2 regions of the Kitasatospora sp. NPDC058046 genome follow, and region 2 is predicted to be linked to the other one. Evidence: riboswitches for the same ligand, from Rfam matches in the RefSeq annotation. Region 2 holds a riboswitch; the other holds the start of a gene.
The links. A riboswitch is a leader RNA that binds a small molecule or an ion and turns the genes downstream of it on or off. The one in region 2 is predicted to bind glycine.
Positions count from the first base shown of each region.

Region 1: another riboswitch for glycine. It lies ahead of gcvP (aminomethyl-transferring glycine dehydrogenase); the one in region 2 lies ahead of gcvT (glycine cleavage system aminomethyltransferase GcvT).

Region 1 covers NZ_JBHVRS010000009.1:320,758-328,445, forward strand. Annotated here, with positions in the region: gene gcvP (aminomethyl-transferring glycine dehydrogenase) at 1-1,774, opposite strand, end outside; glycine riboswitch at 2,012-2,115, opposite strand; gene ACFVU7_RS20965 (PRC and DUF2382 domain-containing protein) at 2,267-3,547, shown strand; gene ACFVU7_RS20970 (MFS transporter) at 3,763-5,259, shown strand; gene ACFVU7_RS20975 (DNA polymerase IV) at 5,401-6,828, opposite strand; gene ACFVU7_RS20980 (vancomycin high temperature exclusion protein) at 6,901-7,623, opposite strand.
Region 2 covers NZ_JBHVRS010000002.1:736,404-744,091, reverse strand. Annotated here, with positions in the region: gene ACFVU7_RS07630 (ABC transporter substrate-binding protein) at 1-590, opposite strand, end outside; gene ACFVU7_RS07625 (ABC transporter permease) at 677-1,663, opposite strand; gene ACFVU7_RS07620 (enhanced serine sensitivity protein SseB C-terminal domain-containing protein) at 2,110-3,033, opposite strand; gene ACFVU7_RS07615 (enhanced serine sensitivity protein SseB C-terminal domain-containing protein) at 3,150-3,953, opposite strand; glycine riboswitch at 4,163-4,264, shown strand; gene gcvT (glycine cleavage system aminomethyltransferase GcvT) at 4,495-5,616, shown strand; gene gcvH (glycine cleavage system protein GcvH) at 5,716-6,096, shown strand; gene glyA (serine hydroxymethyltransferase) at 6,177-7,445, shown strand; gene ACFVU7_RS07595 (L-serine ammonia-lyase) at 7,607-7,688, shown strand, end outside.

The DNA.
Region 1 (7,688 bases), on a different contig from region 2:
AGGCGCGCACGGCCAGCAGACCGGCCAGCTCGCCCTGCGAGCCCGCGTTCGGCTGGATCGACACGGCGTCGTAGCCGGTCACCTCGACCAGCTGCTGCTCCAGCTGGCGGATCAGGGTCAGGAAGCCCTGGGCCTGGTCGATCGGCGCGAAGGGGTGCAGCTGGCCGAACTCCGGCCAGGTCACCGCCTCCATCTCGGTGGTCGCGTTGAGCTTCATGGTGCAGGAGCCCAGCGGGATCATGCCGCGGTCCAGCGCGTAGTCCCGGTCCGACAGGCGGCGCAGGTAGCGCAGCATGGCGGTCTCCGAGCGGTGGCTGTGGAAGACCGGGTGGGTCAGGTACTCGTCCTCGCGCAGCAGCGCGGCGGGCAGCGCGTCGGCGGCCTCGGCGACCTCGACGGCGGGGACGCCGAACGCGGCCCAGACGCCGGCCAGGTGCTCGCGGGTGGTGGTCTCGTCGGTGGAGACGGAGATCCGGTCCGCGCCGTCCTGGTGGACGTTGATGCCGTTGGCGCGGGCGGCGGCGGCGATCTCGGCGGCGCGGCCCGGGACGACGGCGGTGACGGTGTCGAAGAACTCGCCGTGCAGCAGCTCGACGCCGCCGGCCCGCAGGCCCTCGGCGAGGGCCGCGGCGTAGCGGTGGGTGCGGCGGGCGATGTCGGCCAGGCCGTCGGGGCCGTGGTAGACGGCGTACATCGAGGCCATCACGGCGAGCAGCACCTGGGCGGTGCAGATGTTGCTGGTGGCCTTCTCGCGGCGGATGTGCTGCTCGCGGGTCTGCAGCGCCAGGCGGTAGGCGCGGTTGCCGTCGACGTCGACGGAGACGCCGACCAGGCGGCCGGGCAGCGAGCGGGCGAACTCGGCGCGCACCGACAGGTAGCCGGCGTGCGGACCGCCGAAGCCCATCGGCACGCCGAAGCGCTGCGAGGTGCCGCAGGCGATGTCGGCGCCCAGCGAACCCGGGGACTTGAGCAGGGTCAGCGCGAGCAGGTCGGCGGCGACGGCGACGATCGCGCCTAGGCCGTGCGCCTGCTCGATCACCGCGGTGAGGTCGCGGACCACACCGGTGGCGCCCGGGTACTGGAGCAGCACACCGAAGACGCCGCGCTCGACGATCTCGGCCGGGATGCCCTCGGACAGGTCGGCGACGACGACCTCGACACCGGTCGGCACGGCACGGGTGTTGATCACCGCGACGGTCTGCGGCAGGGTCTCGGCGTCGACCAGGAAGACGCCGCCCTTGACCTTGGTGACGCGGCGGGCCAGCGCCATCGCCTCGGCGGCCGCGGTGCCCTCGTCCAGCAGCGAGGAGCCGGAGGTCGGCAGGCCGGTCAGGTCGGAGACCAGGGTCTGGAAGTTGAGCAGCGCCTCCAGGCGGCCCTGCGAGATCTCCGGCTGGTACGGGGTGTAGGCGGTGTACCAGGCCGGGTTCTCCATGACGTTGCGCAGGATCACCGGCGGGGTGAAGGTGCCGTAGTAGCCCAGGCCGATCATCGGCTGGAGCACCTGGTTGCGGCCGGCCAGCTCGCGCAGCTCGGCGAGGACCTGGGCCTCGGTCCGGCCCGCGGGCAGGTCCAGGGCGGTGATGGAGCGGATCGCCTCGGGCACCGCGGTGGCGGCGAGCTCGTCCAGCGAGCCGTAGCCGACGGACGCCAGCATCTTCTCCTGCGCGGCGGCGTCGGGGCCGATGTGGCGGTTCTCGAAGGGGCTGGCCAGCTCAAGCTCGGTGAGGGTCGAGGCGCCGGTGGGGCGTCCCGCGTTCGGCTGGGCGTTCATGGTGGTCGAGGCCTCCTGGTCACGGACCGGCGGGGGTACGCACGCCGGCCGGCCTCGCCGCTGCGGACAGCGGACGAACCTGGGCGGGCGGACCCGACAGGCCTCCCCCTCTGTCATCGGGACCTGAGAGCTTCACCCGCACGGGGCGCTGTGGGCGCTCCGTCGGCTTGCACCGTCGGTGAGGGTGGTGATCGCCGGCTTCCGCGCCGACGCTCCTGCCCTGCTTTCCAGAGTGACCTACCCCACACGGTACGGATGCCTGAGAGATTCCGGGGAGGAGTTGCTCCTTCGGCGCTCCGACCAGCGGCTTTCGCAGTCGGAGACTCTCCCGAGCGGGCTCTGCGGTCGTCGCCCAGGGTACCAGCGGGAGGCCCCCCGATCACGGGTGCGTCAGGTCGTTCGGGGTCTACGCGCGTCCCCCGGACGGTCCAGCGCGCAGCCCGTCCGGCGCACCCCGCTCGCGTCCGTCCGATTCATGGCTTTTGGTGTGAAGTGGCGGACGGAACGGGTGCTCCGGCCGCCTTCCTGCGGGAGTTCCGCAAGCTCAGCGCACGGGAGGAAAGAGTGCAGACCGACATCGACCCCCGGGACCTCATCGGTCACAAGGCCGTCGACCGCAACGGAGACAAGATCGGCACGGTCGACGAGGTCTACCTGGACGACGCCACCGGCCGGCCCGAGTGGGCCGCGGTCCGGACCGGCATCTTCGGCCGGGACGCCTTCGTCCCGCTGACCACGAGCGAGTTCGCCGGCGACGAGCTCCGGGTGCCGTACGACAAGTCGCTGGTGAAGGAGTCGCCGGACTTCGGCGTCGGCCAGCACCTGTCCCCCGCCCAGGAGCTCCAGCTGTACCGCTACTACGGGCTCGACACCCCGATGGACGGCCGCCCGAGCCACGAGAACGGGAGCCGGCCCAAGCAGGCCGACCTCGACTTCGGCACCACGGCGGCGGCCGCCGCCGCCACGACGACCGCGGCGGCCCCGGCGAAGTCGCTCACCTTCCACACCCCCGAGCGCTCCCCCGAGCCCGTTCCCGAGCCCGCCCCGGCCAGAGCCCCCGTCGCCACCGCCCCGCCCACCGCCGCCGTCACCGCCGCGGTCGCCGACAGCACCAGAACCGCCCCGGAGGCCGACATGCGGATGCTCAGCACCCCCGAGGCCACCACCGCCACCCCGGCGGCCGCGCCCGTCGCACCCACCGTGGAGCCGAGGCCGCAGTCGCAGCCCGCCCCCGCGCCCGCGCCCGCGTCTACGCCCGCCCCGGCGGCGACCGTCAGCGCCGCGCACGCCGACGGCGCCCCGTCCGCCCCCAGCGGCCCGGTCGAGATCACCTGCCGCGAGGAGCGGCTGGAGGTCACCACCGAGTGGCACACCCTCGGCACCGCGAAGCTGCGCAAGTACGTGACGACCGAACAGGTCGAGCGCCGCATCCCCGTGGTCCACGAGCGCGTCCGGGTCGAGCGGATGCCGGTCAGCGACGCCGAGCGCGCCACGCTCAGCGAGAAGGACATCGCCGAGGCCGTCGAGGAGGTCACCCTCCGCGAGGAGCGCGCGGTGGTCCGCAAGTACCTCGCGCCCGTCGAGCGGGTCCGCCTGGTCGTCGAGCGCTACACGACGGAGGAGGTGGTCCGGGAGGAGCTCCGCCGCGAGCACGTCGAGGTCCACGACACCACCGCCACCCAGAACACCTCCCCGGCCGGCTCGACCCCGCCCCCCGCCTCACCCCCCGCCACCGACTCACCCCGCCCGGCCGCACTGCGCCCGCTCGTCTGACACCACCCGCGAAGAGGGGCCCCGGACACCGTCCGGGGCCCTCTCGCACACCCACTGCAGGCGCCCCTCCCCGCCCCCGCCACCCCCACCACGGCCCTTGTCACGTACCCGACCGTTCACCTTTGCCAAAACTTAACCACTCGATATTTGACACTCTGAAGTATCTCCCTGCATGGTTACTTCAGTTCATTCACTATGTACGGGAGGAAGCAACCGTGAGTGAGGCACCACAGCCCACCACCGCGGCCGAGAAGCAGAGCAGCGCCCGGGTCCTGCCGGCCCTCATCCTGGCGATGCTGTCGTTCAGCGTGGTGCAGACCGCGGTCGTCCCGATCCTGCCCTCGCTGGCCAAGGAACTGCACGTCTCCGCGTCCAGCGTCACCTGGCTGATGACCGCCAACCTGCTCTCCGCAGCCGTGCTGACTCCCCTCCTGGGCCGCTTCGGCGACCTCCGGGGCCGCAAGCCGATGCTGCTGATCTCGCTGGCCGGCCTGGTCGCCGGTTCGGCGCTGGCGGTCAGCACCCACTCCTTCACCTGGCTGGTCGTCGCCCGTGTCCTCCAGGGCGCCGGCGGTGGCGTCCTGCCGCTGGCGATCAGCATCGTCCGTGACGAGCTGCCCAAGCAGAAGGTGACCGGCGGCGTCGCCGCCATCAGCGCCTCGATGGGCGTCGGCTCCGGCCTCGGCCTGGTCGCGACCGGTCTCCTGCTGGAGCACTGGAACTACAAGTCGATCTTCTGGATGGGCCTGGTCTTCGGCCTGATCGCGATCGCCCTGGTCGCCTTCCGCGTCCCGACCGACCCGGTGACCGACAAGGAGGGCGGCGCCGACCCGCTGGGTGCCCTCACCCTGGCCGGCTGGCTCTCCGCGCTGCTGGTCGCGGTCAGCCAGGGCAACCACTGGGGCTGGACCTCCAACAAGACGCTCGGCCTGTTCGCCGTCGCCGCCGTGGTCGCCCTGATCTGGGGGATCATCGAGACCAAGGTCGCGCACCCGCTGGTGGACATGAAGATGATGGCCCGTCCGGCCGTCGCCTTCACCAACGTGGCCGGCCTGCTCATCGGCTTCGGCATGTACGGCTCCTTCATGGTCATCAGCAACTTCGCCCAGACCCCGGAGAAGCTGACCCACTACGGCTTCACCGCCAGCGTGCTGCACGCCGGCCTCCTGCTGCTGCCGTCCGCGATCGGCTCGATGGTCGCCGCCCCGGTCGGCGCCCTGCTGATCGCCCGTCGCGGCCCGCGCCTGCCGCTGGTCCTCGGTGGCGTCCTCGGCGCCATCGCGATGGCCTACCTGGCCGTGCGCCACGGGCACGAGGGCGACATCTACACCGCCTCGGCGATCTTCGGTCTCGGCGTGGGCCTCGCCTTCGCCGCGATGCCGGCCTACATCAACGGCGCCGTCCCGGTCGAGCAGAGCGGTATCGCCAACGGCATGAACTCCGTGCTGCGCACGGTCGGTGGCGCGATCGGCACCGCCGTCATGGCCGCCATCCTGACCGGCGACACCATGAAGCTGCCGCCGCAGATCCCGCTGTCGCTGCCCACCCTGGACGCCTACAAGCACGCGTTCTGGACCGCGGCCGTGGTCTGCGTCGTCGCCGGCGTCGTCCCGTTCCTGATCCGCGGCACCAAGTCGGCCGCCACCGCGACGGTCGTCGGCGGCTCGGCCCAGCAGGACTCCAGCCCCGAGCTGGTCAAGACCGACGCCTGACGAGGCGTCCGGCCCCCGCGCTCAGGGACAGGGCGCGGGGCCCGGTCCCCGTACATCGTGAGGGCATCACGAACGCACGGGGTCCGGCACGGTGATCGGCCCCACCCGGTACTCCCCCACCGGGTGGGGCCGCTTCGCGTTTCAGGCTCCTTCCCCCGGCCCGCCGTTCCCCTCCGACACACCGTCCGGCCCCTCGTCCGGCCCCTCGTCCCGGCGCAGCGGCAGCGGCCGGGACGGTTCGAGCGCCGGGTCGTCCACCGCGAAGGTCCGTACCCGCCCCGGCCCGTCCCACGGCGTCTCGAACCGTACGGTGACCCTCCCGACGCCGCTGCCCTGCACCCAGCCCGGACCGAACTCCTCGTGCCGGACGTCCTGTCCGGGCACCCACCGCCGCACCACGACCGCCTCCGGCTCCGCCTCGGCCTCCTCGGCCTCGGCCGCCGCCTCCGCGTGCTCCGCGGCCTCCTCCCGCAGCGCCTGGGCGAACAGGTCCTCCTGGGTGTAGTCGGCGAGTTGGGCGACGCCCACGCCGAGCAGCCGGACCCCGCCGGTGATCTCCACCTGCTCGGCCAGCCGGCGCGCGGTCGCGGTGATCACCGCCTCGTCGTCGGTGGGCCCGCCGAGCGTCTCCGAGCGGGTCAGCGTCGAGAAGTCGAACCGCCGGACCTTGAGCACCACCGTCCGCCCCGAGCGCCCGGCCGCCCGCAGCCGCCGTACGCACCGGCCGGCCAGGGCCTCCACCTCGCGCAGCACCCGTTCCCGGTCGGCCAGGTCCACCTCGTAGGTGTCCTCCACCGACACGGACTTGGCGTCCTGGTCGGCGATCACCGGCCGCTCGTCCAGCCCTATGGACATCTGGAAGATCCCGGCGCCGTGCGCCCGCCCGACCAGCTGCACCAGCTCCGCCTCCCCCGCCTCCGCGAGGTCGGCCACCGTGCTCAGCCCGGCCCGGCGCAGCACCTGTTCGGTGGCCGGCCCGATCCCGGGCAGCGCCCGCACCGGCATCGGGCCGAGCACGGCCCGCTCCTGCCCGGGCTCGATCATGACCAGTCCGTCCGGCTTGGCCTGCTCGGAGGCGATCTTGGCCATCAGCTTGGACCCGGCCGCCCCGACCGAGCCGGTCAGGCCGGTCGCCCGCTGGATGTCCGCCCGTAGGTCCTCTGCGAGCGCGAGGACCAGCCGCTCGCCGGTCTCGTGGTCCGCCTCCAGCAGCGCCGGTCCGTACGGGCCTGCCTCCAGGTCCACGAAGGCCTCGTCCAGGCTGAGCGGCTGCACCAGCGGGGACAGCTGCCGCAGCAGCCCCATCACGATCTCGCTGTTCTGCCGGTAGGCCTCGAACCGCCCCGCCAGGAAGGCCGCGTTGGGGCAGAGCCGGCGCGCCTGCGCCATCGGCATCGCCGAGTGCACCCCGAACCTGCGCGCCTCGTACGAGGCCGTGGAGACCACCCCGCGTCCGCCGAGCCCGCCGACGACCACCGGCTTGCCACGCAGGCTGGGCTTGGCCGCCTGCTCCACCGCCGCGAAGAAGGCGTCCATGTCGAGGTGGATGATGCTCGGCAGAGATCGCACCCGCCGATCATCGCGTACGGGTCCGACAGTGCGTACGAACCGGGCCGGAGGCCCCGCTCCCGGCCCCCGTCGCTACTGCTTCGCGGCCTCCGCCAGCGCCTTCGGAATGCCGTCCTCCCGGGGCCCGAGGAACACCGGGTCCGGCCGCAGCCAGGCGTTGGCCGCCGCCTTGCCCGCCCCGGCGACCTCCCGCAGCCCGCCGTACAGCCAGGTCGCGTCGTGCAGTTCCGGCACCCCGACCGCGTACGAGCGGATGCCCGCCGCCTCGCACAGCGCCAGCGCCCGGCGGACGTGGAAGTCCTGGCTGACCAGCACCGCGTGGTCCACCCCGAAGATCCGGCGCGCCCGGGTGCAGGAGTCCCAGGTGTCGAAGCCCGCGTAGTCCCGCACCACCCGGTCCTCGGGAACGCCGTTCCGGGTCAGGTAGTCGTACATCGCGTCGGGCTCGGAGTACTCGACCCGCCCGTTGTCCCCGGTCACCAGGATCGCCTGCACCTTCCCCTCCCGGTACAGGTCCACCGCCGCGACCAGCCGGTGCTCCAGGTACGGGGAGGGCTTGCCCTGGTACAGGCCGGCCCCGAAGACCACCGCGACCGGCGCGGCGGGCGCGCTCTCCACGGTGCCCACCCGGTCCCCCGCGGCGAACCACACCCAGGCGCTCGGCGCCAGCGCCAGCGAGCAGAGCACCGTTCCGACCTGGAACACCCTGCGCTGCGTCCGCCGCTGCCGCAGCCGGGCCCCCAGCAGTCCGGCCCTGCGCCGCAGCAGCCCCGATATACCGGTACCGACTCCCACGTGCCCTCCCTCGATCACGTCAACCGGGGAACACGACGGGGCCGCGGGTCCGAACGGTTCCCCGT
Region 2 (7,688 bases):
TCGGGCGTCTCGATCGAGTCGAGGCCGCCCTCCTTGTCCTTGTACGGGCCGGCGTACGGCGTGGCGTTGTCCACCAGGTGCTCGCGGAAGTAGACCGGGCCGTTGGAGTTCACGTCCAGCGCGTAGTTCGAGCGCTCGACGGCGTACTTGACGTCCTTCGAGGAGATCGGGGTGCCGTCGTCGTACTTCAGGCCCTTGCGCAGCTTGTACGTCCAGGTCAGGCCGTCCGCGCTGACCTGGCCCATCGACTCGGCGAGGTCGGGGACGAGCTTGTTGCCCTCGTCGCCCGGCGCCGGGTTGAAGGTGGTCAGCGAGCGGGCGTACAGGCGCGAGAAGTTGTAGATGTACGCGTAGTACGTGTTGCCCGGGTCGAGCGAGTCCGGGGTGCCCTTCATCTCGTAGGTGACCGTCCCGCCCTTCTTGTCCGAGGCGTTGACGATGCCCTTGGTGGCGGCGTTGGCGCCGGAGCCGCCTCCGGTGCCGGAGGACGAGGCGGAACCGGTGTCCTTCGACGAGCTGGTGCAACCGGTCACGACCAGGACGGCGGCGGCTGCGGCCGCGGTCAGGGCGACGGTACGGGACCTACGCATGGGTGAGATCAACCCCTTGGGGATGGGAGGCGGTGAAGGAGAGCCTTGACGGCGCATCACATGATGCGTGGTCATGTGCGGCGGGATCAGTTGCTCTTGGGATCGAGGGCGTCGCGAAGACCGTCGCCGAGCAGGTTGAAGGCGAGCACGGTGACGAAGATCGCCAGACCGGGGACCACCATGTACTGGGGGTCCACCTGGTAGTACCGGATCGCGTCCTGGAGCATCCCGCCCCAGGAGGCCTGCGGCGGCTGGATGCCGACGCCGAGGAAGCTCAGCCCCGCCTCGAAGAGGATGTTGGTCGGGATCAGCAGGGTCGAGTAGACCAGGATCGGACCGACCAGGTTGGGCAGCAGCTCCTTGAACAGGATGAACGGGCCGCGGGCGCCGAGGCTGCGGGCCGCGTGGACGAACTCCCGCTCGCGCAGCGAGAGCGTCTGGCCGCGCACGATCCGGCCCATGTAGGGCCAGTTGAAGAAGCCGATCACGAAGATCAGCACCAGCATGTGCAGCGGCAGGCCGTGCAGGCCGAAGGCTCCGCCCTGGAGCGAGGTCGAGATCGCGATGGCGAAGAGCAGCAGCGGGAAGGCCAGGAAGACGTCCATCACCCGGCTGATCACGGTGTCCACCCAGCCGCCGTAGTAGCCGGCCATGATGCCGAGCACGGTGCCGATGGTGTTGGACAGCAGGGTCGCGCCGAAGGCGACCAGCAGGGAGACCCAGGAGCCCTCGATGACGCGGGTGAGCAGGTCACGGCCCTGCAGCGGGTCGATGCCGAGCGGGTGTTCGAGGCTCATGCCGCCCCAGTCGCCGAACGGCAGACCGCCGAGGTCGGCGTCCAGCAGGTCCTGGTGGAGGGCGTCCGGGTCGAGCCCGAACATCGACTCGATCGGCTTGGCCAGCACGGCGAGCATGATCAGCAGGATCACCACGACGCCGCCGGCGACGGCGGCCTTGTCCCGCTTGAAGCGGGTCCAGGCGATCTGGCCGAGGGAGCGGCCCTCGATCTTCTTGGCCGGTCCGGCGGCGGCTGCTGCCTCCGGCTCGTTCCCGGCGGTGGTCACGGATGTCATGGTCAGTTGGTCCCCTCGCCGACGGTGGCCGGCCCACGGGTGCCGGTCGCCGTCTTCGGCGGTGCGGCTGCGGACGTGCGGAGGTGCTTAGGAGGAGCGGGTGTTGACGGCAGTGCGTCGTGCACAGGCACTGCCACCACGCGGGATGGGCGTCGCGTGGACGGGCTTGTCGGCGTGCGCGCTCACCTTTGTGGGGTTCCAGCACGCGCGGTGCGTTGCGCAGAACTCTCTGCCATCCGAACTGGCTTGCGCCAGCCCTGACAACCGACAGATGCCCAACTGTGATCTGCGTGCATGCACCTCCCCGATCTTCGGCATATACCTCTTCACATGGCTGTAACTGCCATGTCAAGATGACCGGGCCGCACATCCGGAAATTCGTCCGGAAAGCATCGAAGCCGACTTGACGGACAATCAAGTCGGCTTCGGAGAATGGGTTTTGGGATTCAGCGCCCGGGGTAGCCGGGCCACGGCCGCTGCGGCTGCTGCTGCCAGCCCTGCGCCGGCGGCTGGGTGCCGTACGCGTAGCCCGGCATCGACTGCCCGGGGTACGGCGGCGGGGGCACCGGCGGGTACGGGCCGGTCGGCGGGCGGCCCGCCTCCCGGTCGAAGAACGGCCGCGCGTTGGCGCGCATCCACAGCGCCACCGGGTCGTACTCGTCCGACATCGCCACCGTGGACACCGCGAGCCCCTCCGGGGCCACCGCGATCGCGCGCTGCATCAGCGCCCGCACCGCCTCCACCGCCGGCGGCGAACTCTCGTAGAGGTCAAGGCCGATGGCCAGGTACGACTCCCCCACCGCGGGCTGCACCCAGGCCCGGCGCAGTGCCCGGACCGCGCGCACCTCGGCGGCCTGCCGCTCCAGCAGCGCGAAGAACGGCTGGGCGTTCAACTGCGGCTCGCTGAGCTTCAACGGCCCGGCCGGCAGCCGGTCCAGGCCCGCGGCGACCCGCCGGAGGTCCGCCCAGGGCACGCCGACGCCGCCGCCGGGGGCGTGCGGGTTGAGCCACAGGCCCCAGCGGGTGCGGTACAGCGAGGCCGCGATCTCCCGGCCGGAGACGACCTCGTGGGCCCGCGCCCAGCCGGAGGCGGTCAGCTGCTCGGGCGAGGTGACGGCCGGCGCGTAGCCGTGGCCGCTGATCTCCATGTTCCCGTACTGCGCGTCCGGGCTGCCCGGCGTGCCGTGCCACAGCAGCATCCAGACCCGGCCGTCCGCCAGCGCGTGCAGCAGCCGCTCGTACGCGTCGTAGCGCTCCGGCGCGACGTCGCGCAGGGCGCGCTCCAACGCGCCGGGATCAGCTCCCGGGCGCCCGGCCGGTGCCTGGCCCCAGGGCCCCGGCACACCGCCCGCTCCCGTTCCCGCACTCATGCGCCCACCTCGCCGCGCCTCTTTCCCTCAACCCGCCGACCCGTCGGCCGTCTGCACGCACCCTATGGCGCGGCACCGGCCACCGCCACGGCGACGTGCCTCTGATCCGGACCCGCTCACGCCCGCGTGTGGAAAGGCAGTACCCGGGTGAGCAGCCACTCGACCACCGGGTCGTCGGCGAGGTCGAGCAGTACGAGGTGGACGCCCCCGGGCAGCGGCGCGGTTCCCAGCGCTCGCCCGAGTGCCTCGTTCACCGCGGCCGGGTCGGCCGGGGCCGCCGGGTCCAACTGGACGCCCACGAACATCACGGTCGGTTCGCCCTCGATGCTGGCCAGCGCCCTGCGGGCGGTCAACACACCGGGCAGCGCCGACAGTTCGCTCCGGCAGGCGGCCAGGAAGTGCTCCGGGTCCTCGCCCGGCACCGGCTCGCGCAGCGCCACCCGGCCGCCGGTCGGCTCCGCGGCGCCCTCGGCCTGCTCCCAGCGGTCCTCGCGCGGGCCGCGGCGCAGCTCGGCGACCCCCTGCGGCGGCACCGGGAGGCCCACCGGCGCGTCCGGGTTCACCGCGATGCCGAGGCCCAGCGGCAGCCCGCGGGCGAACTCCCACACCGGCGCGATCGCGAAGGCCATCCCCGGCGCCTGCTGGAGGAACACCTCCTGCGAGGAGAACACCGGCACGTACGGGTCGCCGCCCAGCTCGATGGTCGGCAGGTCGAGCGCCTGGCCCTGCGGGTCGGCCCCGGCCGGCAGCGGCACCCACACCTGGCTGCGCGCCAGCACCTCGAACACCCGTGGGGTCGCGCCCGGGTCGCCCAGGGCCGCGGTCAGCACCTGCTCCAGTTCGTTGGCCGGCCAGGAGCCGCCCGCCGGCGCCTCCTCCGGTCCGCCCCACCCCTGCTGCTGCTCCACCGGGTACCCCATGCGCCGCCGATTCCGCCCTCTGCCGTCGGCCGCCCACTGCCGCACCGACGCGCAGCAGTCTAGAGGCGTGCGGGGGGTGCGGTCAGGACTCGTGTTCGGGTCCCGCGCGGTGTGACCGGGTCCCCCCTCCCCTCGTCGTCCGGGACGTGCCATGATGTGCCCGTCCGACGGCATGCGCCGCGGGCCCCCACAACTCCATACCGGCCGCTCGAACCCGCGCGGGAGAGCCCGGAGTGCCACTCAGGCACAGCCGGCGCCGAAGGAGCAAGTCCTCCCCGGAATCTCTCAGGCACCCCTACCGCACGGGTTAGGCACATCTGGAAAGCGGCGCCCGGCCCTGTCGTGCGCCCACCCACGGTGCAAGCCGTCATGCTGTCCCCCAAGCTGGAAACGGCTGCGGGCGGCGGGGCGGTGAAGCTCTCAGGTTCGACGACAGATGGGGAGACCCACGCCGCCGCATGCCCGCGCGCAGGGTCGGCCCCCCAGCGGGTCCGGTCCGGTGCGTGCACCCCTGAGTGCCCCGACCGAGGAGTTCCTGGCCATGTCGTCCCTCCGCCTGACCGCGCTCGACGCGCTGCACCGCGCCCTCGGCGCGACCATGACCGACTTCGCCGGCTGGGACATGCCGCTGCGCTACGGCAGCGAGCGCGAGGAGCACCTCGCCGTCCGCACCAAGGCCGGCCTGTTCGACCTCTCGCACATGGGCGAGATCACCGTCACCGGCCCGCAGGCCGGCGAGATGCTGGACCACGCCCTGGTCGGCTTCGTCTCCGCGCTGGGCGAGCTGCGCGCCCGCTACACCATGATCTGCGCCGAGGACGGCGGCATCCTGGACGACCTGATCGTCTACCGCCTGCGCGAGGACGCCTTCCTGGTCGTCGCCAACGCCTCCAACGCCCAGCTGGTCCTCGACGAGCTGATCGCCCGTGCCAAGGGCTTCGACGCCGTCGTCACCGACGACCGCGACACCTACGCGCTGATCGCCGTCCAGGGCCCGGAGGCCACCGGCATCCTGGCCGACACCACCGACGCCGACCTGCCCGGCCTGAAGTACTACGCGATCCTCCCGGCCTTCGTGGCCGACCGCGAGGTGCTGCTCGCCCGCACCGGCTACACCGGCGAGGACGGCTTCGAGATCTTCTGTCACCCGGCCGACGCCGAGCCGGTCTGGCAGGCGCTGACCGCCGCCGGCGCGGACCGCGGCCTGGTCCCCTGCGGCCTGTCCTGCCGCGACACGCTGCGCCTGGAGGCCGGCATGCCGCTGTACGGGCACGAGCTGTCCACCGACCTGACCCCGTTCGACGCCGGCCTGGGCCGGGTCGTCCGCTTCGACAAGACCACCAACGAGGGCGCCTTCGTCGGCCGCAAGGCCCTGGAGGCGGCCGCCGCCGCGGCCGAGACCAACCCGCCGAAGGTGCTGGTCGGCCTGGTCTCCGACGGCAAGCGGGTGCCGCGCGCCGAGTACACCGTGGTCTCCACCGAGGGCGAGCCGATCGGCCGGATCACCTCCGGCGCGCCGTCCCCGACCCTGGGGCAGCCGATCGCGATGGCCTACGTCGACGCCGCCCACGCCGCCCCCGGCACCACCGTCGCGGTGGACGTGCGCGGCAAGCACGAGCCCGTCAGGGTCGTGGCGCTGCCGTTCTACAAGCGCGCCCGCTGACCCCTCGCACGCCCCCCGTTTTCCCATACGCGCACGTCGCAGCCGTCCGCGCGGCGGCCCGCTTCGTCGTACCCGCTTCCCATCCTGGAGAATGACGCCATGAGCAACCCCCAGCACCTTCAGTACACCAAGGAGCACGAGTGGCTGACGGCCGCCGTGGACGGTGTCTCCACGATCGGTATCACCAAGCACGCCGCGGACGCGCTCGGTGACATCGTCTACGTGCAGCTGCCCGAGGTCGGCGAGACCGTGACCGCCGGCGAGACCTGTGGCGAGCTGGAGTCCACCAAGTCGGTCAGCGACCTGTTCTCCCCGGTGACCGGCGAGGTCACCGAGGTCAACCCGGACGTCCTGGACAACAACGCCCTCGTCAACAGCGACCCCTTCGAGGGCGGCTGGCTGTTCAAGGTGCGCGTCGAGGCCACCGACGAGCTGCTCAGCGCCGACGAGTACGACGCGCTCACCAACCCCCAGGGCTGAGCCCCCGACGGGACGGGCCGCCGCACCGCGGTCCGTCCCGCCCTGGCCCCTTTCCCTCCTCCTCCCGGGAAGACCACACCATGACTGTTCTCAACCAGTCCCTGCACGCCCTCGACCCGGAGATCGCCGCCGCGGTCGACGCCGAGCTGCACCGCCAGCAGACCACCCTGGAGATGATCGCCTCCGAGAACTTCGCCCCGGTGGCGGTCATGGAGGCCCAGGGCTCGGTGCTCACCAACAAGTACGCGGAGGGCTACCCCGGCCGCCGCTACTACGGTGGCTGCGAGCACGTCGACGTGGTCGAGCAGATCGCGATCGACCGCATCAAGGCCCTGTTCGGGGCCGAGCACGCCAACGTCCAGCCGCACTCCGGCGCGCAGGCCAACGCCGCCGCGATGTTCGCGCTGATCCAGCCGGGCGACACCATCCTGGGCCTGAGCCTGGCCCACGGCGGCCACCTGACCCACGGCATGAAGATCAACTTCTCCGGCAAGCTCTACAACGTGGCCGCGTACCACGTGGACGAGAAGACCGGCCAGGTCGACATGGCCGAGGTCGAGCGCCTCGCCAAGGAGCACCAGCCGAAGCTGATCATCGCCGGCTGGTCCGCCTACCCGCGCCAGCTCGACTTCGCCGCGTTCCGCCGGATCGCCGACGAGGTCGGCGCGCTGCTCATGGTGGACATGGCGCACTTCGCCGGCCTGGTGGCCGCCGGGCTGCACCCGAACCCGGTGCCCTACGCGGACGTGGTCACCACCACGACCCACAAGACCCTGGGCGGCCCGCGCGGCGGCGTCATCCTGTCCAAGGCCGAGTTCGCCAAGAAGATCAACTCCGCGGTCTTCCCCGGCCAGCAGGGCGGCCCGCTGGAGCACGTGATCGCCGGCAAGGCGGTCGCCTTCAAGGTCGCGGCCTCCGAGGAGTTCAAGGAGCGCCAGCAGCGCACCCTGGACGGCGCCCGCATCCTCGCCGAGCGCCTGCTCCAGGCCGACGTGGCCGAGGCCGGCGCCAGCGTGCTCTCCGGCGGCACCGACGTCCACCTGGTCCTGGTCGACCTGCGCAACAGCCAGCTCGACGGCCAGCAGGCCGAGGACCGGCTGCACGAGGTCGGCATCACCGTCAACCGCAACGCCATCCCGAACGACCCGCGCCCGCCGATGGTCACCTCGGGCCTGCGCATCGGCACCCCGGCCCTGGCCACCCGCGGCTTCCAGGCCGAGGACTTCCGCGAGGTCGCCGACATCATCGCCGAGGCGCTCAAGCCCGCCTTCGACGAGACCGTCGCCGACGCGCTGAAGGCCCGGGTCTCCGCCCTGGCCGCGAAGTACCCGCTCTACCCGAACCTCTGATCACTCCGGTGATCGTTCGGGCGGGGTGACCGGCCTCACCCCTCCGGCGTACCAGGCACCCCGGGGCACCGCGCACACTGGAAGTGCGCGCGGTGCCCCGTCCCGTGTCGGCCCCTCCCTGCCCGCAAGTCCTTCCACGAGACCAGACAAGGACGTCCCCCGTGGCCATCAGCGTCTTCGACCTCTTCTCCATCGGCATCGGCCCGTCGAGCTCCCACACCGTGGGCCCGATGCGCGCCGCCC